One region of the Kitasatospora sp. NPDC096147 genome, then DNA from elsewhere that is predicted to be linked to it. Evidence: riboswitches for the same ligand, from Rfam matches in the RefSeq annotation. Region 1 holds a riboswitch; each other region holds the start of a gene.

Region 1 (5,134 bases):
CCGGACCGAGACGCCCTCGCGCTCGACGTAGGAGCGGCCCATCGCGGCGGCGTCCAGCAGCAGGTCCACCACGTGGTCCTGGAGCAGGTTCACCTCGTCGATGTAGAGCACGCCCCGGTGCGCCCGGGCCAGCAGGCCGGGCTCGTACGCCTTGACGCCCTCGGCCAGCGCCCGCTCCAGGTCCAGCGAGCCGACGATCCGGTCCTCCGAGACGCCGACCGGCAACTCGACCAGGTACGCGGCCCGTTCGTCCCCGGTGGCCCCGTCGTGCGGGCCGTCCGGGCACTGCGGGTCCCGGCCCGCCGGGTCGCAGGCGAAGCGGCAGCCGGGCACGGTGGTGATCGACGGCAGCAGCCCGGCCAGCGCGCGGACCATGGTCGACTTGGCGGTGCCCTTCTCGCCGCGCACCAGCACCCCGCCGACGGCGGGGGAGACCGCGTTCAGCAGCAGCCCGAGCCGCAGGTCGGGCATCCCGACGATCGCGGTGAAGGGGTAACGCACGTCGGTCATCGCTCGGTCTCCACGGTGTGCGGCGCCCCCGGCGGGACGAAGGGCAGGCCGGCCGGTGCGCCGGATTCGATCATTCTCCACAGGGCATCCGTGTCGGCATGCTCCTCGATCAGGTCCCCGAGCCGGTCGAGGCGCTCCTCGCGGGCCGCCGCGAACGAGGTGTCCGGCGCGGGCACGAACGCCCGCCCGGCCAGCCGGGCGACCATCCGCAGCAGCTCCCGGCGGAAGCCGTCGTTCTCCAGCGCTCCGTGCCAGGTGGTGCCGTACACCGGCCCGACCCGGCAGCCGTCCAGGAACGATTCGGCGGACTCCTCCACCGTCACCACGCCGTGGTGGATCTCGTACCCCGCGACCCGCTCGCCGAACGCCTCGCCGACCGGCCGGGCCAGCACCTTCTCCCGGCCGAACACCACCCGGGTCGGCAGCAGCCCCAGACCGTCCACCCGCCCGGCCTTCGACTCCACCTCGTCGACGATCTCCCGGCCGAGCATCTGGTACCCGCCGCAGACCCCGAGCACCGGCAGGCCGGCCGCCACCCGCTCGCGCAGCACCGGCTCGATGCCGCGCTCGCGCAGCCAGGCCAGGTCGGCCACGGTGGCCCGGGTGCCGGGCAGCACCACCAGATCCGCGTCGGCCAACTCCTCGGCCCTGGTCGCCCAGCGCACCAGCACGCCCGGCTCCTGGGCCAGCGCGTCCAGGTCGGTGAAGTTCGACAGCCGGGGGAAGCGCACCACGGCCACCCGCAGCACGTCCTTGCCGACCGGCCCGCGCACCGCGCCCCGGTCCACCACGGTGGTCAGGTCCAGCGAGTCCTCGGCGTCCAGCCACAGGCCCGGCAGCATCGGCAGGGTGCCGAGCACCGGACGGCCCGTCAGGTCGTGCAGCATCCGCAGCCCGGGCTCCAGCAGCCGCGCGTCACCCCGGAACTTGTTCACGAACCAGCCCGCCACCAGCGCCTGGTCCTCGGCCGAGAGCAGCGCCAGCGTCCCGTACATCGCGGCGAACACCCCGCCCCGGTCGATGTCGCCGACCACCACCACCGGCAGCTTCGCCGCCGTGGCCAGGCCCATGTTGGCGATGTCCCGGTCCCGCAGGTTGATCTCGGCCGGCGAGCCGGCGCCCTCGCAGACCACCACCTCGTACCGGCTGCGCAGATCCGCCAGGCACTCCAGCGAGCGCTCCAGCAGGTACGGCTTGCGCTCCCGGTAGTCCATCGCCCCGACCTCGGCGACCGGCTTGCCGAGCAGCACCACCTGGCTGCGGGCGTCCGCCCCGGGCTTGAGCAGCACCGGGTTCATCGCCGCCTCCGGCTCCACCCGGGCGGCCTGCGCCTGCATCGCCTGGGCCCGACCGATCTCGGCGCCGTCGGCGGTGACGAAGGAGTTCAGCGACATGTTCTGCGCCTTGAACGGGGCCACCCGCACCCCCTGCCGGGCCAGCCAGCGGCAGATGCCCGCCGTCACCACGCTCTTGCCCGCGTCCGAGGTGGTCCCGGCGACCAGCAGTGCGTTGCTCATGTGCTCCTCCTCCTGTGCAGCGTGCGGTGGATGACGGTCCGTCCGAGCAGCGCGGCGCCCAGCGCCAGCACGCCGACCCGGCGCGACAGCGCGCAGGCCCGCTCGATGTCCGGCACGCCGACGGGGCGCAGCTCGGCGCCGAGCACCGGCCGGTGCTCCACGCGGTCCCCGTACCGCAGGGTGCCGCCGAGGCGCACCCCCAGCGCGCCCGCGAAGGCCGACTCCGCCTGCCCGGCGTTCGGGCTCGGGTGTGATCCGCCGTCACGCCGCCACACCAGCCGGGCCGTTCGCGGCTCCGGCGCGGCGGCCACCGTCAGCAGCGCGGTCAGCCGGGCTCCCGGCCAGCCCGCCAGGTCGTCCAGCCGGGCCGAGGCCCAGCCGAACCGCAGGTGGCGCGGCGAGCGGTGGCCGACCATCGCGTCCATCGTGTTGACGGCCCGGAAGGCCAGCAGCCCAGGGGTGCCCGCCAGCGCGCCCCAGACCAGGGCGTTCACCACCGCGTCGGCGGTGTTCTCCGCCACCGACTCGACCACGGCACGGGCGATCTGCTGTCCGTCCAGCCCGCTCGGGTCCCGCCCGCACAGGTGCGGCAGGCGCTCCCGGGCCGCCGTCAGATCACCCGCCGTCAGGGCCGCCCCGATGGTCCGGGCCTCCCTGGTCAGCGAGCTGCCGCCGAGCACGGTGAAGGTCGCGGCAGCGGCCAGCGCGGCCTCGGCCACCGGGCTGCGGCGCACCAGCCGCCCGGCCAGCACCGCCCCGGCGGCCACGCCGCCCGCGCAGACGGCGGTGTACGCGGCACCCACCGCCCGGTGGTCGCGCCAGATCCGGCGCTCCAGCGCCGTGGCGGCCGAGCCGAACAGCGCCACCGGATGGCCGCGCCGGGGGTCACCGAAGCGGGCGTCCGCCAGGTAGCCGGCCGCCGTGCCCAGCAGAAAAGGGGTCAGACGACGCACGGTGCGGGCGAGTCGGCGTGGCTCCGGGCAGGCGGCATCAGTGCGTGTCCTCACTCAGGGTCCGCGCCCTGGCTCGACGTAACGGGGGTGAGAGTCTCCTGGCTTCCGGGTCGGACACACCCTCGGGCCTTCCCACAGCCGCCTGGGCGGGCCGTCGTGACCATGGATCGAGCGTGCTCCCCGGTGACAGTGGCGGGACCGCGCCGGATTCGCACCGGCTTCCTCTGCTTGCCTCCGATTGGCTGAAAGATCCCACCACGGGCCTCGACCGGGCGTCAACAAAGCCCGTCGAGGGTTTGGTCACACGGTCGCCCGCCCCACCGTGCAGCACGCCCGGCGGCGGGTCAGGCTGGCGGTGGCGCGGCAGCGTTGCCGTGGCTGACCCGGAAGAACAAGAGGACGGCGATGACCGATCTCGGCAAACTCCTCAGCGGCCTGCTCGGTGGCAGCGGCGGCGGGAACGGCAGCGCGGGCAACCTGCTCTCCATCCTGCTCGGCTCGCTCGCCGCGAACGGCGCCGGGCGCGGCAACGGGCTCGGCGCCCTGCTCCAGCAGCTGACGGAGGGCGGGCTCGGCATGCAGGCCAAGTCCTGGGTCGGCACCGGGGACAACCACCCGGTCACCGGCTCCGAACTCGCCGCCGCCCTCCCGCCCGGCGAGCTCGAGATGCTGGCCCGCAACGCCGGCATCACCCCCGACCAGGCCGCCGACACCCTCGCCACCCACCTCCCGGCCACCGTCGACCGCCTCACCCCGAACGGCGAACTGCCGACCCCGGCCACCATCGAGGAACTCTTCGGCAAGCTCCACTGACCTCGCGGCCGCCCCGCCCTCGCGAGGAACGCACTGCGGTCACCCCGGTGCCGCGAGGAACGCACTCGGTTACACCGGGGGCGCGAGGAACTGCGCGAAGGGGAACGGCAGCACGTGCAACTGAACCACCGTCAGTCAGTTGCAGGTGCTGCCGTTCCCCTGCGCGCAGTTCCTCGCGCCCCCGGCCGCACGTTCTGCCTCGGTGCCCGGCCTCGCGTTCTGTCGCCGCCCCTGGCCGCACGTTCTGCCTCGGTACCTGGCCTCGCGTTCTGTCCCCGGGCCTGGCTTCGCGTTCTGCCTCGGTGTCGGCCCCGCCGTCGTTATCTCCCAGCCGACTCGGGTGATCACCCGTCAGGGGTGGTGTGAAGCTCCAACCCCGCGCCCGGGCCCGGGAGCGCGGTTCGTGCGTTCAGCGGGTGCAGCCCCGGACACGGCCGCCCCTACGGTCTGGGGCATGCGCCGCAGACCGCCCCCGCCCTCGCCGGTCCCGTTCTCGCCCGCCGCCGCACGGGCCCACCGGACCGGCCTCGGGCTGACCCCGGAGCAGGTGGCGGCCGGGATGGCCGCCCACGGGGTGCGGCTGCTGCCCACCCACGTGATCGGCTGGGAGAGCGGGGAGTACCGCCCGGACGAGGCCGAGTTCATCGCGCTGGCCCGAGCCCTGTGGTGCCCGCCCGCGCAGCTGATGGGCACCGCCCCGGGCAGCCTGCGCGACTTCCGGGTGGCCAGGGAGCTGAGCCAGGAGCAGGCCGCCCGCCGGATCGGGATCACCCTCCGGGCGTACGAGCAGGCCGAACTGACCGGCAGTTGGCCCGGCGACCCGGAGCAGTCCTACGAGCTGGCCCGGGTGCTCGGCCTGACCCTCCGGGCCTTCGCGCGGGTGACCCACCGTCAGGACGCCTTGGAGAAGTGCCTGCGCCAGTGCGTGGACGGCCGCTGGCAGAGCCAGGTGAAGCCGGTCGCCAAGCTGGTCCCGCTGCCGCGTCCGCTGCTGGAGGAGGTGCTCGCCGAGCTCCAGCAGGACCACGTCGTGCCGCAGCACTGGGGCACCGCCACCACCCCGGCCGCCGAGCAGCCGCCGGACCTGCCGCCGCTGGAGCGGTTCTGGCAGCTGCTGTCCCGTCACCCCACCGACCTCCCGGTCTGACCCGCCGTCTCCTCCCTTACGGCGGCGCTCCGGTGGCACCGGGCCCCGGCCCCCGGTCGAATGGACCGCAACGTCCGAGACCCGTACCGAGTACATCCGGGAGCGCCATGCGTTGGGGAACCGCGGCCATGGTGGCCGCCACCGTCGTCGGGGCCGGTGGAGCGGCCGTCCTGCTGATCGGCCGCCGGGCCTCC
Region 2 (5,134 bases), on a different contig from region 1:
TGGACGAGGCCGTCCGGGTGCTGGAGGAGACCGCGCTCGGCGACGACCTGCCGCCCTTCCTCACCACCGCCGCCTACGCCCGCCACCTGGTGCGCACCGTCACCCCGGCCTGACCGGGCCCGAACACCGTCAGAGAGGCAGCACCGTGAACGAGATCCGCCGCGTGGCCGTGGTCGGCGCCGGGCAGATGGGCGCCGGCATCGCCGAGGTCTTCGCCCGGGCCGGGCTGGACACCGTGGTCTGCGAACGCGACCCGGCCGCCCTCCGGGCCGCCCGGGCCCGGATCGACCGCTCCCTGCACCGGGCCGCCGAGCGCGGCCGGCTCGACGAGCGGCAGCGCACCGACGCCTGGGCCCACCTGCTCTTCGCCGACGACCTGGAGGCGCTGGCGGACCGTCAGCTGGTGGTCGAGGCGGTGGTCGAGGACGAGTCGGTGAAGACCGGGGTGCTCGGCAGCCTGGACAAGATCCTGGCCGACGAGCGGGCGGTGCTGGCCACCAACACCTCCGCCATCCCGGTCACCCGCCTCGGCATCGCCACCGGACGGCCCACCCACGTGCTGGGCCTGCACTTCTTCAACCCGGCGCCGGTCATGCCGCTGGTCGAGGTGGTCAGCTCGCTGCACACCGACCTCGAGGTCACCGAGCGGATCGCCGCCTTCGCCGCCGGCACCCTCGGCAAGCACGTGATCCGCTCCCGGGACCGGGCCGGCTTCGTGGTCAACGCGCTGCTGGTGCCGTACCTGCTCGCCGCGATCCGGATGGCCGAGGGCGGTCACGCCTCCGCCGAGGACATCGACGCGGGCATGGTGCACGGCTGCGCCCACCCGATGGGCCCGCTCCAACTCGCCGACCTGATCGGGCTGGACACCGTCCAGGCGATCGCGCAGTCGCTGTACGACGAGTACAAGGAGCCGCTCTACGCGCCGCCGCCGCTGCTGGCCCGGATGGTGGAGGCGGGCCTGCTGGGCCGCAAGAGCGGACGCGGCTTCCACCCGCACCCGGCGGCCTGACCCGGCCCGGCCCGCCCCACCGGGCCCGGACCCGCCGGTGCCCCGGCCTCCGTCGCGGAGGGCCGGGGCACCGGTGCGCTCGGGTGGCCGCCGATGCCGGACGGGGCGTCAGGGGGCAGTGATGCCCGGCTGGGTGCCCGCGCCGAAGGACCAGCCCTCGACGTCGCCGGGGGCGGGGTCGTAGGAGGCGCCGCCCAGGTTGCTGTAGACCCACGGGGTGCCGTGCTGGGCGTGCCAGTAGGACCAGTAGGCCGAGCCGGTCGGGTTGGTGCAGGTGGTCGGCAGGCTGTTGATCTTGCAGACGAAGCCCGGGAAGCGCGGGTGGAACGCGTAGGAGAAGCCCGCGCCGGTCAGCGCGGCCAGGCCGCTGGCCGGGTCACCCGGGGCACAGCCGGTCTGGATGCCGCCGCCCACGGCGGTGAAGTCGACCACCACCGTGACCCCGGAGGTGCCGGAGCAGGCAGCGGCCTGGGCGGGGGTGGCGGTCACCACCGCCGAGGCGGCGAGCAGGCCGGCGGCCAGGGCGGTGGCACCGAACGTCCTTCTGGTCAGCATGGTGTGACGGTCCTTTCGGAGGAGGGCTCAGCGGCAGGCGAGGGTGGGCGCGTCCGGGCGGGCGCCGTGTGCGGAGAGGGTGGCCAGCGAGCTGCCGGCGAGGCCGAGCACGGCCTGCGCGGTGGCCCGGTTCGCGGTGGCGGCGTTGAAGCCGGTGGCGTCGTAGGCGACCGCACCCCGGTTGACGGCGGTGGCCGAGCAGCCCTGCTGGAGCTTGACCAGGCTGCTCCAGCCCTTGAGACCGGCCCCGTAGCGGCCGTTCGAGAGCAGTGCGGCGGTGGCCAGCCCGGTGCTGTTGGCGTTGGAGGCGGTGGCCCCGGCGGCGGCGAAGCCACCGTCCGCGTTCTGGTGCGCGGTCAGCCAGCCGAGACCCGAACTGGCCTTGGCCGTACGGCCGGTGGCGGCCAGTGCCTGGACGGCGAGGGCGGTGGCGTCCGGGTCGCTGGTGCAGGCCGGCTGCCCGAGGGCGACCGGGAAGCCGCCGTCCGCGCACTGGGTGGAGGCCAGGAAGTCCACGGCGGCGGTCGGCGCGCCGGCCGGAGTGCGCTTGAGTGCTATGACGGCCAGGGCCTGGCCGAAGTTGTTGCTGTAGTCGCCCCACTGGGAGCGGTCGGAGAACCGGCCGGACGGCGTCTGGAGGCCGCGCAGCTGCCCCGGCAGGTCCACCCCGCCGAACGAGGCCGGGTTCGCCCCCCGCACCTGGGCGGCCAGCAGCAGCTTGGCCGTGGCCCCCGCGTACGCCTCGGTGGTGCCGTCGCCGACGTAGCCGGTGGTGTTGGCGGGCTGGGCCAGCCAGGCGGTGGCCCGGGCGGCGGCCTGGTCGGAGCTGTGGGCGGCGGCGAAGGCGAGCACGGCGTCCACGGTCAGACCCTGGTCCGGGTAGGCCGTGCCGTCGAAGACCGACTCGAAGTGGTCGCCGTTCACCAACTGGCGGGCCAGCCAGCCGGCGGCAGCGGCATCAGGGCGGATGGTGGCGCCGGAGCCGGAGGTGGCCTGTGCGGCGGTGACGGTCGGCAGGGTGGCGGCGAGGGCGAGCGCGGCGGTCGCGAACAGGCCCAGGGAGCGGCGGAGCGCGGGCATGAACTGCCTTTCCGGGCCTGGACGCAGGGGCCCGGAGGGCCTGCCCGAGAGAGACCTCGGGGCAGCCCACGGGGCTCCGGCCCGCAGACCACGACGGGAGGAGTTGGCGGTACACCTCCGCAGCCGGGTATCCGGGCTCGCCGCCGACCGGGGTCGGCGACCTACCGTTGCGGGTCAGCGCCGGTTTCGGACCGGCTTCCCCCAGCGGCGGAGTCGAGAGTTGACGGCCCATCATCCCGGCGCCGAAATCCCGGGGTCAAGGGCCGAGTGCGTCACACCGGCAGCCCGACCCGACCCGGCCCGGCCCGGCCCGGCCCGACCTGCTCCGGTCCCGGCCCGTCCCGGCACCGCACCGGCACCGTCCCCGGGGTGGCCTGCCCGGGTGCCCGGCCGGGGGAGAATCGGGGCATGCGACAGATCCTGATCATCGGCATCGGTGCCGGCGACCCCGACCACCTCACCCTCCAGGCCGCGAAGGCCATCGCCCGCACCGAGGTCTTCTTCCTCCTCGACAAGCCCGAGGAACGGAAGGAGATGATCGACCTGCGCCGCCGCATCCTCACCGAGCACGCCGCCCCGGGCCACCGGGTGGTGGCGGTGCCGGACGCGGAACGCGACCGGACCACCCCCGCCTACCGGGAGGCGGTGGACGACTGGCGCACCCGCCGGGCCGACCTGGTCGAGGGACTGATCGCCGAGCACCTCGGCGAGAACGGCACCGGGGCCTTCCTGGTCTGGGGCGATCCGAGCCTGTACGACAGCGTGATCGCGGTGGTGGAGGACGTGCTGGGCCGCGGCCGGCAGTCCTTCGGGTACGAGGTGATCCCCGGGATCAGCAGCGTCTCCGCGCTCGCCGCCCGGCACCGCACCACGCTGACCCGGGTCGGCCGTCCGCTGCAGATCACCACCGGGCGTCGGCTGGCCGCCGGGATGCCGGAGCAGGTGGACGACGTGGTGGTGATGCTGGACGGCCGCGCCGCGTTCGCCGAGATCGACCCCGAGGGGCTGGAGATCCTCTACGGCGCCTACCTAGGCACCCCCGACGAGATCCTCGACGCCGGACCGCTCGCCGAGGCGGTGCCCCGGATTCGGGAGGCGCGTGAACGGGCGCGCGAGCGCAAGGGCTGGATCATGGACACCTACCTGCTGCGCCGCACCGGGAAGTGACGGCGGCTCAGGACGGGGCGCCGGGGTCCGGGCAGTGAGTCCGCGGCGGGTCCGGGCGGCGGGGTCCGGGCGGCGGGGTCCGGGCGGGTACGGCGGTGGCCGGTCACCCGGTGGTGCGAGCCACCGGGTGACCGGCCACCGCCACCGGTCCGTCAGCCCCGGAAGTTGGCCGGACGCTCCGGAGACGCCTCGGCGAGCGCCTTGGTGACGGCCTCGACACCGGCCCGCAGACCGTAGACCGGGGTGTCCGGCTGCTGGCGCCAGGAGTCGTCGATGCCGCCGGAGTCCACGGTGTCGAACCCGAGGGCATCGATCAGGTCACGCACCAGCTGCTTGGCCGCCGGGTCGTCACCGGCCACCGGCAGGGCGATCCGCTCCGGGTCCCCGGCCGGCAGCGGACGGTCCAGGATGTCCTGGGCGTAGGTGCCGTTGAACGCCTTGACCACCGGGTGGCCGAGCTGCCGCTCGACCCAGCGGCTCTCGGTCAGGCCCTCGTCCTCGATGCCGGCGATCCGGCCGTCGCGCGGCTGCGGGTAGTAGTTGTTGGTGTCGATCACGACGAAGCCGTCCGCCGCACCGGCGAACAGGTCGTCGGGCAGGCCGGGGATGTTCTTCAGCGGGATGGTCACCACGACCAGCTCCGCCCCGGCCGCCGCCTCGGTGGCGAGCACTGCGGTGGCGCCGGTCTCCGCCGCCAGCTCGGAAAGGGTCTCCGGGCCACGGGAGTTGGCCACCTTCACCTCATGGCCGAGGCTGGTGAGCCGGCGGGTCAGGTTGCCACCGATGTGGCCCGCGCCGATGATGCCGATCTTCATGGGATGTGCTCCGTGCTTCTTCGGTGAACGGTCGGAGAGGAAGGAGATGGCCGGGGGAGGGGGGAGGGGTCAGGCCAGCGAGCTGAGCTCGGCGAAGTCCGCGTCGTCCAGGGTCACCAGGGCGCCGCCCAGGTTCTCCTCCAGGTGCGACACCTTCGAGGTGCCGGGGATCGGCAGCACCACCGGGGAGCGGCGCAGCAGCCAGGCCAGCGCGAGCTGGGCCGGGGTGGCGCCGAGACGCGTCGCGATGGCGTCCAACTTGCCGCCCGGGCGGGCGAGTTCGCCGGTGGCGATCGGGAACCACGGGATGAAGGCGATGCCCTCGGCGGTGACGTGGTCGAGCACCTCCTCGGAGGCGCGGTCCACCAGGTTGTAGCGGTTCTGCACCGAGACGATCTCGGCGTGCTTGCGGGCCTCGGTCAGCTCCTCCACGGTGACCTCGGAGAGGCCGATGTGGCGGATCTTGCCCGCCTGCTGGAGCTGCGCCAGCTCGCCGAGCTGCTCG
Region 3 (5,134 bases), on a different contig from region 1:
GGATCTGGTGCACCCGCAGGTCGCGGACGATCTTCTCGATGCCGTACTCGGCCAGGTAGCCGTAGCCGCCGTGGAGTTGGAGCGCCTGGTTGGCCACCTCGAAGCCGGTGTCGGTGGCCAGTCGCTTGGCCATCGCGCACAGCCGGGTGGCCTCCGGGTCCCGCCGGTCCAGCGCGGCGGCGGCCCGCCAGAGCAGGGCCCGGGCCGCCTCCAACTCGGTGGCCATGTCGGCCAGTCGGAACTGCAACGCCTGGGCGTGCAGCAGCGGCGCACCGAACGCCTCGCGCCCGGCCAGGTGGGCGGTCGCGCGCTCCAGCGCGCTGCGGGCCCCGCCGAGCGAGCAGGCGGCGATGCCGAGCCGGCCGCCGTCCAGGCCCCGCATGGCGATCTTGAATCCCTCGCCCTCCGCCCCGAGCAGCCGGTCGGCGGGCAGCCGGACACCGTCCAGCACCACCTGCCGGGTGGGCTGGGCGTTCCAGCCCATCTTCCGCTCGTTCGGCCCGAACGACAGCCCGGCGTCCCCGAGTTCGACCACGAAGGCGGAGATGCCGGACGGGCCGGGGCCGCCGGTCCGGGCCAGCACCAGGTAGACCTGGGCGCTGCCCGCGCCGGAGATGAACTGCTTGACGCCGTCCAGCACCCAGTGGTCGCCGTCGCGCACCGCCCGGGTGGCGAGCGCGGCGGCGTCGGAGCCGGCGCCCGGCTCGGTCAGGCAGTAGCTGCCGAGCTGCTCGGCGGAGCAGAGGCCGGGCAGCCAGCGGGCCCGCTGCGGCTCGGTGCCGTGGCGGTCGATCATCCAGGCGACCATGTTGTGGATGGACAGGTAGGCGGCGATCGACGGGCAGCCGGTGGCCAGCGCCTCGAAGGCCACCACGCCGTCCAGCCTGGTGAGTTCGGAGCCGCCGACGTCCTCGCGGACGTAGACGCCGCCGAGCCCGAGCCCGGCCGCCTTGCGCAGCACGTCCACCGGGAAGTGCTTGGTGCGGTCCCACTCCTCGGCGTACGGGGCGAGGCAGTCGTCGGCGAAGCCGCGGACCGCGCGCGCGATGTCCAGCTGATCGGGGGTCAGGTCGTGCACGGCGGCGCTCATCCCATCGTCGGGATGGTGAAGCTGGCGCCGTCCTTGAGGCCGGAGGGCCAGCGCGAAGTCACCGTCCTGGTGCGGGTGTAGAAGCGGATCGAGTCCGGGCCGAACTGGTTGAGGTCGCCGAAGGCGGAGCGCTTCCAGCCGCCGAAGGTGTGGTAGCCGACGGGGACCGGGATCGGCACGTTGACGCCGACCATGCCGGTGTTCACCCGGCGGGTGAAGTCGCGGGCGGTGTCGCCGTCCCGGGTGAAGATGGCCACCCCGTTGCCGTACTCGTGCTCGCTGGGCAGCCGCAGGGCCTCCTCGTAGTCGGCCGCGCGCACCACCGAGAGCACCGGGCCGAAGATCTCCTCCCGGTGGATCCGCATCTCGGGGGTGACCCGGTCGAACAGCGAGGCGCCGAGGAAGAACCCGCCCTCGTGCCCCTCCAGGGTGAAGTCCCGTCCGTCCACCACGAGTTCGGCCCCCTCCCGGACGCCGAGGTCGATGTACTCGCGGACCCGGGCCAGCGCGTCCGGGCCGACCAGCGGACCGAAGTCGGCGGCCGGGTCGTCGGAGCGGCCGACCCGGAGGGTGGCGATCCGCTCGACCAGCCGGGCGACCAGCGCGTCGGCGGTCTCCTCGCCGACCGGCACGGCGACCGAGATGGCCATGCAGCGCTGGCCGGCCGAGCCGTACCCCGCGCCGATCAGGGCGTCCACCGCCTGGTCGAGGTCGGCGTCCGGCATCACCACCATGTGGTTCTTGGCGCCGCCGAAGCACTGGGCCCGCTTGCCGTGCGCACTGGCCGTCGTGTAGACGTGCTCGGCCACGGCGGTGGAGCCGACGAAGCCGACGGCCTCGATCCGGGGGTCGGTGAGCAGGACGTCCACGGCCTCCTTGTCGCCGTTCACCACGTTCAGCACGCCCGGCGGCAGCCCGGCCTCCAGGAACAGCTCGGCCAGCCGCAGCGGCACCGAGGGGTCGCGCTCGGAGGGCTTGAGGACGAAGGCGTTGCCGCAGGCCAGCGCCGGGGCGGCCTTCCAGAGCGGGATCATCGCGGGGAAGTTGAACGGGGTGATGCCGGCCACCACGCCGAGCGGCTGGCGCATCGAGTAGACGTCGATGCCGGTGCCCGCGTTGTCGGTGAACTCGCCCTTCAGCAGGTGCGGCACCCCGGCGGCGAACTCGACCACCTCCAGGCCGCGTTGGATGTCGCCCAGGGCGTCCGGCACGGTCTTGCCGTGCTCCGAGGAGAGCAGCCGGGCCAGCTCCTCCTTCTCCCGGTCGACGAGCTCCAGGAAGCGCAGCAGCACCCGGGCGCGGCGCTGCGGGTTCCAGGCCGCCCACTCGGGCTGGGCCTGGGCCGCGTCGGCGATCGCGGCCTCGGCCTCGGCGCGGCTCGCCAGCGGCACCCGGGCCTGGACCAGCCCGGTGTTGGGGTCGAGCACGTCGCCGGAGCGACCGGAGGTGCCGGGCACGCGCTTGCCGGCGACGAAGTGGGTCAGTTCACGGACCATCGGATTCCTGCTCTCGTCTGGGATGGCGGAGAGGAGGAGTGGAGGTCACGGCGGAGCGCCCGGGCGCACGGTGGTGCGCGCGGGAGCGTACGGCCGTGACGAGCCGTCAGGAGCGCGGGTGCGTCCCGGTGGTCGGCACGGGACGGCCGGGTGGGGTGTGCGTGGAGCAGCCCGGAGTCATGCGTGTCGTCTCCATCCTCGTGGAAAACACGAACCATCCGTGGCCGGTATCCTGACTCCCGGATCACCGCCCGTCCTCGGGCCTTCCCGGCTGGCTGCCAGTGGCCGTACGTCGTACGAGGACGGACTCCCCGGTCACAGTGGCGGGACCGCGCCGGAATCGCACCGGCTTCCCTGACACCACGGACCTGCCGACGACCATATAGTCGGACGTCCTAGTAAGTCCAGGGGGCCCGCCCCGGAGGGTGACGGCGTGTCAGCTCGGCTCACGCTCGGGCGGCCGCGCGAACGGCCAGGCGGGTGGGCGGGCCCGGGGGTGCCCGGCCGGGGCCGTTCGAATAATTCACCGGAGCGGCTCGGGGATTGCTGGTAGCTTCCGTGACGTGCCGAAGCTGAATCAGATCATCGCCGTCGAAAAGGGCGTCAAGTCCAAGTCCTTCCAGGAGTTGACGCAGGCCCACCACGACCTGCAGAAGCCGGCCCTGCTGGCCGGCATCGCCCGGACCTACCAGCCGAAGGACGAGGAGGGCGAGCAGCTGCCGCCCGAGTCGACCCGGGTGCAGGTGAAGGCCGAGGACGTGCTGCGCAGCACCGCCGCGACGCTGACCCGGCTGTTCGACGTGACCGCCACCAAGGACTGGGCGAACCGGACGGCCGCCGCCGACGTGGTGGTGGACGGCACCGTCCTGCTGGCCGCCGTCCCCGTGCCGTACCTGCTCTTCCTGGAGAAGCAGCTCACCGACCTCCACACCTTCGTCCGCAAGCTGCCGGTGCTGGACGCCGCCGAGTCGTGGAACCTCGACCCGTCGACGGACTCCTGGAAGACCGACGCGGTGCGCACCATCCGCACCAAGAAGGTGCCGCGCAACCACGTCAAGGCCGAGGCCACCGAGAAGCACCCGGCCCAGGTCGAGGTGTACTACGAGGACGTCCCGGTCGGCTACTGGACGACCGTGAAGTTCTCCGGCGCCCTGCCGGCCCGCCGGGTCAACGAACTGACGGAGCGTCTGGAGAAGCTCCAGCAGGCCGTCAAGTACGCCCGCGAGGAGGCCAACAACACCGAGGTCACCGACGAGCGGATCGGCGACGCGGTGTTCGGCTACCTGTTCCGGTAGCCCCACGATCGCCCCCCGTGCGAGCGGGGGGTGCGCTGAAGAGCGCAAGCTGAAACTGATGTTGAAGCTGACCACGGGATGACAGTGGGGGTTCGACTCCCTCCCCCGGCACCACACGGGCCGGGGTAGCCCAAGCAGGCAGAGGCACGTCCCATGAATCTCAGATTCTCGCTCCAGTCTCAGTATTCGCCGCCGATCACCGGATCGACCGGGAGCGGACGATCATCGACGGATGCGGGTTCAAGTCCCGCCTGCGCCTCTGCCCGTGGCGCGGTAGTTCAACGGCAGAACACGTCGATCTCAGAATGATCCGCCCCCTTCAACGTGCCGGTGTGCGCAATTGGGTGGCATCGCAGGGGCCCGGGAGCTGGATACGTTCCCGGGTCCCGTCACGTTCCGGCCCGTCGTGCCGGGTGCCCCCTCACCTCGGGCCTGCGTAGGCCCGTGCCTCCGCGAGGTACCGCGCCACCGGGCCCAGCGTGAGCATCCCGCTGGCGGCACCGGCGTGTTCGGCCCGGGCGTCGTGCAGGGCGGTCGCGGCGCGGGCTGCGGTGCCGCGCTCACCGAGGCGCACGGCGGCGCGGGCGGTCAGGCACCACAGGGCCTCCTGCAGGTGGTCGCGCGGTGGTGCGGGAGCCGAGGCGAGGGCGGCCCGCGCCTCCTCGACCCGGTCGTGGGCGAGCAGCACCAGCGGGCGTGCCCAGGGCCGGTAGGGGCCCCAGTCGAGGTGCGGGTCGGTGGGCGCGGGCCGGTCGTGCAGCAGGCGCAGCCCCAGCAGGGCGAGGGGGAACAGGCCACGGTGCAGGCCCGGCATCCCGGCGGTCCGGAGGGCCTCCTCGGCCGCGCGGTAGTGGGCCGCGGCCGTGGCGGCGGTCGGCCCGCCGGGCTCGGTACTGCGGGCGGCCGTGACCCGGGCCCGGAACCACTGGGTGAGGACCAGGACCAGCGGCGCCTCGGTGGTGGCGGCGAGCCGTTCGGCGGCCTCGGCGTGCGAGGCGGCGGCGTCGAGGTCGCCGAGGGCCGAGGCGGACTGCAGGCGGACCAGCAGGCCGAGCACGGCGGAGTTCGGCAACTCGTGCCGGGTGCCGAGGCCGAGGATCTCGGCACCGATCCCGTCCCGCACGGCCGCCAGCCCGGGGCGGTGGAAGGACTGCAGGAACACACCGTCGAGAGCGAACGCCAGCAGGGCCGGATCGTTCAAGTCCCTCGCGAGAGACTCGGCTTGACGTGCCGCCAGCCGCGCACGCGTCAGC
Region 4 (5,134 bases), on a different contig from region 1:
GGGCAGCGCGCTGACGCCGCCCCAGATCTGCCGGGCCCGCAGGATGGCCAGCACGATGTTGACCCGGTCCTCGCCGGCCGGGGCCTGGCCGAGCACGTGCAGGCCGTCCCGGATCTGGACGTCCTTGATCTCGCACAGCCAGCCGTCGACGTGCAGCAGGAAGTCGTCGAAGCCGTCGTCCTCGGGGCGCTCGTCCAGGCCGAGGTCGTGGTCCAGCTTGGCGGCCTGGATCAGGGTCCAGATCTGCGCCCGGATGGCGGGCAGCTTGGCCGGGTCCATCGCGGCGATGTTCGAGTGCTCGTCGAGCAGCTGCTCCAGCCGCGCGATGTCGCCGTAGGAGTCGGCCCGGGCCATCGGCGGCACCAGGTGGTCGACCAGGGTGGCGTGCGCCCGGCGCTTGGCCTGGGTGCCCTCGCCCGGGTCGTTGACCAGGAAGGGGTAGACCAGCGGCAGGTCACCGAGCACCGCGTCCGGCCCGCACTCGGCGGAGAGCGCGGCGGTCTTGCCGGGCAGCCACTCCAGGTTCCCGTGCTTGCCGAGGTGCACCACGGCGTGGGCGCCGAAGCCGCCGTCGGCCTGGGCGGCCTCGATCCAGCGGTAGGCGGCCAGGTAGTGGTGGCTCGGCGGCAGGTCCGGGTCGTGGTAGATCGCCACCGGGTTCTCGCCGAAGCCGCGCGGCGGCTGGATCAGGACCAGGAGGTTCCCGGAGCGGATCGCGGCCAGCACGATGTCGCCGTCCGGGTTCCGCGAGTGGTCGACGTAGAGGTTGCCCGGGGCCGGGCCCCAGTGCTCCTCGACCTGCTCGCGCAGGCCCTGCGGCAGCTCGGCGTACCAGCGGCGGTAGTCGGCGGCCGGGATGCGCACCGGATTCCGGGCGAGCTGGTCGTCCGTCAGCCAGTCCTGGTCGTAGCCGCCGGCCGCGATCAGGGCGTGGATCAGCTCGTCGCCCTCGTGGCCGTCGCCGGTCAGGTCCAGGCCCGGCACCTCGGTGCCGATGTCCATGCCCTCGGCCCGCAGCCGGGCCAGCAGCCGCATCGCCGAGGCGGGGGTGTCCAGGCCGACCGCGTTGCCCACCCGGGCGTGCTTGGTCGGGTAGGCGGACAGCACCAGGGCCAACCGCCGCTCGGCGGCCGGGACGTGACGCAGCCTCGCGTGGGCGACCGCGATGCCGGCCACCCGGGCGGCCCGCTCGGCGTCGGCCGCGTAGACGGTCAGGCCGTCGGCGTCCAGCTCCTTGAAGGAGAACGGCACGGTGATCAGGCGGCCGTCGAACTCCGGCACGGCGATCTGGGTGGCGGTGTCCAGCGGGGAGAGCCCGTCGTCGCTGGCCTCCCACTGCTCGCGCGACCAGGTCAGGCAGAGTGCCTGGAGGATCGGGCGGTCCAGGTCGGCCAGTGCACCGGCGTCCCAGGCGTCCTCGTCGCCGCCGGCCTGGGCGTCGGCCGGGCGGGTGCCGCCGGCCGCCAGCACGGTGGTGACCAGCGCGTCGGCCTGCGCCAGCTCGGCCAGCAGCTCCGGCTCGGCGCCGCGCAGCGAGGCGCAGTACAGCGCCTTGGCGCGGGCGCCCTTGGCCTCGATCGCCCGGCAGAGGGTCTCCACGAAGGCGGTGTTCCCGCTCATGTGGTGGGCGCGGTAGTAGAGCACCGTCACCAAGGGGCCGTCGTTGTCGGCCGCCTGACGCTCCAGCGGACCCCAGGCCGGGGCCGAGGCGGGCGGCGCGAAACCGTGGCCGGTGAGCAGCACGGTGTCGGAGAGGAAGGAGGCGAGCTCGGCGAGGTTCGCCGGGCCGCCGTGGGCCAGGTAGGCGTGCGCCTCGGCGGCCAGGCCGGCCGGGACGGTGGAGAGCTCCATCAGCTGGGCGTCCGGGGCCTGTTCGCCGGTCAGCACCACCACCGGGCGGGGCCCGGCGAGCAGCGCGTCCAGGCCCTCCTGCCAGGCCCGGCGGCCACCGAGCAGGCGGACCACCACCAGGTCGGTGCCCTCCAGCAGCGCGGGCAGGTCGTCCACCCCGAGCCGGGCCGGGTTCCCCAGCCGGTACGGGACCGGACCGCCGGACGCGCGGGCGCTCAGCAGGTCGGTGTCGGAGGTGGAGAGGAGCAGGATCATGCGGGGGCCCTCCCGGCCGTGACGGCACGCCGGGACGGCGGGCAGGAGGGGACGGCGGCGCGACGGGGCGCGGGCGTACGGCGCACGGGCATGGCGGAGCCTTCCTCGGGGTCCGCGCCCCGGGTTGGTGTGAGGACGGCAGGAGTTCCTGGCTCCCACGGCCGGGCCGTGGTCACAGTGGCGGGACCGCACCGGATTCGCACCGGTTTCCTCCCCATGGCGCCGTCGCTGGCGTTGGCTGGGCGTACACCCATCCGGGGAGCATCGTACGGGGTGCTCCCCGGGAGCGGACCAGGGTCCCGAAGGTCCGTCGGATGACCCCGACGATCCTGATCAGCGGCGGAGCGGGCCCGCTCGGACGTGACGCAGCGGACAGGAGCAAACCGGCGGAACGTGGGTATGCTCGCCGCCATGCCACCCACGCCACCCGTCGCCGGGCCACGCCCCGGCGCGCCCGACCGCGACCGGGGTGACGCCTGCCCGGGTGCCCTGCGGCTGCACCGGGCCGACGACGGCGCGCTGGCCCGGGTGCGGATCCCCGGGGGACTGCTGACGACCGCTCAGGCCCTCGCGCTGGCCGAGGCGGCCGAGCAACTCGGCGACGGGCGGCTGGAACTGACCTCGCGCGGCAACGTCCAGCTGCGCGGTCTGGCCGACGACGCGGGCGCCGGGCTCGGGGCCCGGCTGCGGGCCGCCGGGCTGCTCCCCTCGGAGACCCACGAGCGGGTCCGCAACGTGATCGCCTCCCCGCTCTCCGGCCTGGACGGCCTCGGCCACGCCGACGTCCGGGCCTGGACGCGCGAGCTGGACGCCCGGCTGTGCGCCAGTGCTCCGGCCGCCGGGCTGGCCGGGCTGTTCCTCTTCGTACTCGACGACGGCCGGGGCGACGTGGCCGCGCTGGACGCCGATGTGACGTTGATCGCAACGCCGGACGGCGGCGCGCTGCTGCGCCTGGGCCGGGCCGCCACCGCCCGCCGGATCGCCCCCGGGCAGGCCCCGGCGGCGGCGGTCGCGGCAGCCGGGGAGTTCCTGGCGGCGGTCGCGGCGGCCGGGGTGAAGGCCTGGTTCGTCCGGGAGGCGGCCGGGCTGCTCGACCCGGGTGCCGAGCCGCTGCCGCGCCGCGCGGGCGGCGCCCCCGAGGTGGGTCCGTTCGCCGGCGGGCTGGTGGCCGGGACGCGGTTCGGCAGCCTGGGCGCCGCCCAGTGGCGGGCGCTGGCCGCCGCCTCCGCCGCCTCGGCCGGTGAGCTGCGGATCACGCCCTGGCGCAGTGTCGTCCTCCCGGGTGCGCTGCCCGGCGCGGCCGGCGAACTGGCCGCCGCGGGGCTGCGCCTGACGCCCGGTACGCCCTGGGAGCTGGCCACCGCCTGCACCGGCGCCCCCGGCTGCGCCAAGTCGCTCGCCGACGTCCGGGCGGACGCGGCCCGGGCCCTGGACGGAGCCGGTGCGCCCGGACTGCCGGTGCACTGGTCCGGCTGCGAGCGGCGGTGCGGCCACCCCGGCGGGGAGTGGGTGGACGTGCTGGCCAGCGGCCCGGCCACCTACCGGGTGACGGCCCATCGGATTTCCGGCAAGACCACCACGCAGGACCTGACGACCGAACAGATGGCCCCGGCGGCAGCCGGGGCCCGGAGGACCAAGTGATCGAGTACGAGAAGGACGGCGCGGCCATCTACCGCGAGTCCTTTGCCACCATCCGGCGCGAGGCCGAACTGGCCCACCTGCCGACCGACGTGGCCCAGGTCGCGGTCCGGATGATCCACGCCTGCGGCATGACCGACCTGGTGAAGGACCTGCTCTGGTCGCCGGAGGTGGTGGCCGACGCGCGCGCCGCGCTGAACGCCGGGGCGCCGATCCTGTGCGACGTCTCGATGGTCGCCAGCGGTGTCACCCGCAAGCGGCTGCCCGCCGACAACCAGGTGATCTGCACCCTCTCCGACCCCTCGGTGCCCGCCCTGGCGAAGGAGCTGGGCACCACCCGCAGCGCCGCCGCGATGGAGCTCTGGCTGCCGCACCTGGAGGGCGCGGTGGTCGCCGTCGGGAACGCCCCCACCTCGCTGTTCCGCCTGCTGGAGATGGTCGAGGCCGGTGCACCCCGCCCGGCCGCCGTGATCGGCGTGCCGGTCGGCTTCATCGGCGCGGCCGAGTCCAAGGAGGCGCTCGCCGCGCACCCCTCGGGCCTGGAGCACCTGGTGGTCCGGGGCCGCCGGGGCGGCAGCGCCATCGCCGCCGCCGCGATCAACGCGATTGCGAGCACCGAAGAGTGACGGAGCAGCAGGAGTCCGGTACGGGCCGGCTGTACGGCGTCGGGCTCGGCCCGGGCGACCCGGAGCTGGTGACGGTCAAGAGCGCCCGGCTGATCGGCGAGGCCGACGTGGTGGCCTACCACAGCGCCCGGCACGGGCGGTCGATAGCCCGCTCGATCGCCGCCCCCTACTTCAAGGACGGGGTGGTCGAGGAGAAGCTGGTCTACCCGATCACGGTGGAGACCACCGACCACCCCGGCGGCTACCGGGGTGCGCTGGACGACTTCTACGAGGAGGCCGCCGCCCGGCTGGCCGCCCACCTGGACGCCGGGCTGACGGTGGTGGTGCTGGCCGAGGGCGACCCGTTCTTCTACGGCTCCTACCAGCACATGCACAAGCGCCTGGCGCACCGCTACCCGACCGAGGTGGTGCCCGGCGTCACCTCGGTGAGCGCCGCCGCCGCCCGGCTGGGCCGGCCGCTGTGCGAGGCCGAGGAGACCCTCACCATCATCCCCGGCACGCTGCCGGAGGAGGAGCTGACGGCCCGGCTGGCCGCCGCCGACTCGGCCGTGGTGATGAAGCTCGGCCGCACCTTCCCGGCCGTCCGCTCCGCCTTCGAGCGCTCCGGCCGCCTCGCCGAGGCGTCCTACGTGGAGCGGGCCACCATGGCCGGGGAGCGGACCGGCGCGCTGGCCGACATCGACCCGGAGTCGGTGCCGTACTTCGCGGTGGCCGTGCTGCCGAGCCGGCTCGGCAGCGGCGCGCCGGAGCCGGTGTACGACGGC

Evidence for each region. Region 1 has a riboswitch for cobalamin ahead of ACIRBX_RS27515 (cobalamin biosynthesis protein). Riboswitches for the same ligand answer to the same signal wherever they lie in the genome.
Region 2: linked by a shared signal. The riboswitch ahead of ACIRBX_RS23960 (peptidase) and the one ahead of ACIRBX_RS27515 (cobalamin biosynthesis protein) in region 1 are both predicted to bind cobalamin.
Region 3: linked by a shared signal. The riboswitch ahead of ACIRBX_RS24160 (CoA-acylating methylmalonate-semialdehyde dehydrogenase) and the one ahead of ACIRBX_RS27515 (cobalamin biosynthesis protein) in region 1 are both predicted to bind cobalamin.
Region 4: linked by a shared signal. The riboswitch ahead of cobN (cobaltochelatase subunit CobN) and the one ahead of ACIRBX_RS27515 (cobalamin biosynthesis protein) in region 1 are both predicted to bind cobalamin.

Annotation. Positions count from the first base shown of each region.
Region 1 covers NZ_JBIWFX010000010.1:83,874-89,007, reverse strand. The annotation lists gene ACIRBX_RS27525 (putative cobaltochelatase) at 1-510, opposite strand, end outside; gene ACIRBX_RS27520 (cobyric acid synthase) at 507-2,027, opposite strand; gene ACIRBX_RS27515 (cobalamin biosynthesis protein) at 2,024-2,980, opposite strand; cobalamin riboswitch at 3,072-3,206, opposite strand; gene ACIRBX_RS27510 (YidB family protein) at 3,350-3,793, shown strand; gene ACIRBX_RS27505 (helix-turn-helix domain-containing protein) at 4,248-4,940, shown strand; gene ACIRBX_RS27500 (alpha/beta hydrolase family protein) at 5,048-5,134, shown strand, end outside.
Region 2 covers NZ_JBIWFX010000008.1:9,285-14,418, reverse strand. The annotation lists gene aceB (malate synthase A) at 1-113, shown strand, start outside; gene ACIRBX_RS23970 (3-hydroxybutyryl-CoA dehydrogenase) at 146-1,012, shown strand; gene ACIRBX_RS23965 (flagellar hook-length control protein FliK) at 1,121-1,567, opposite strand; gene ACIRBX_RS23960 (peptidase) at 1,595-2,647, opposite strand; cobalamin riboswitch at 2,752-2,871, opposite strand; gene cobF (precorrin-6A synthase (deacetylating)) at 3,056-3,814, shown strand; gene ACIRBX_RS23950 (NADPH-dependent F420 reductase) at 3,967-4,677, opposite strand; gene ACIRBX_RS23945 (aldo/keto reductase) at 4,699-5,134, opposite strand, start outside.
Region 3 covers NZ_JBIWFX010000008.1:62,249-67,382, forward strand. The annotation lists gene ACIRBX_RS24155 (acyl-CoA dehydrogenase family protein) at 1-1,090, opposite strand, end outside; gene ACIRBX_RS24160 (CoA-acylating methylmalonate-semialdehyde dehydrogenase) at 1,087-2,586, opposite strand; cobalamin riboswitch at 2,791-2,984, opposite strand; gene ACIRBX_RS24165 (hypothetical protein) at 3,150-3,881, shown strand; gene ACIRBX_RS24170 (BTAD domain-containing putative transcriptional regulator) at 4,303-5,134, opposite strand, start outside.
Region 4 covers NZ_JBIWFX010000004.1:489,998-495,131, forward strand. The annotation lists gene cobN (cobaltochelatase subunit CobN) at 1-2,106, opposite strand, end outside; cobalamin riboswitch at 2,226-2,348, opposite strand; gene ACIRBX_RS16420 (cobalamin biosynthesis protein CobG) at 2,506-3,747, shown strand; gene ACIRBX_RS16425 (precorrin-8X methylmutase) at 3,744-4,370, shown strand; gene ACIRBX_RS16430 (precorrin-2 C(20)-methyltransferase) at 4,367-5,134, shown strand, end outside.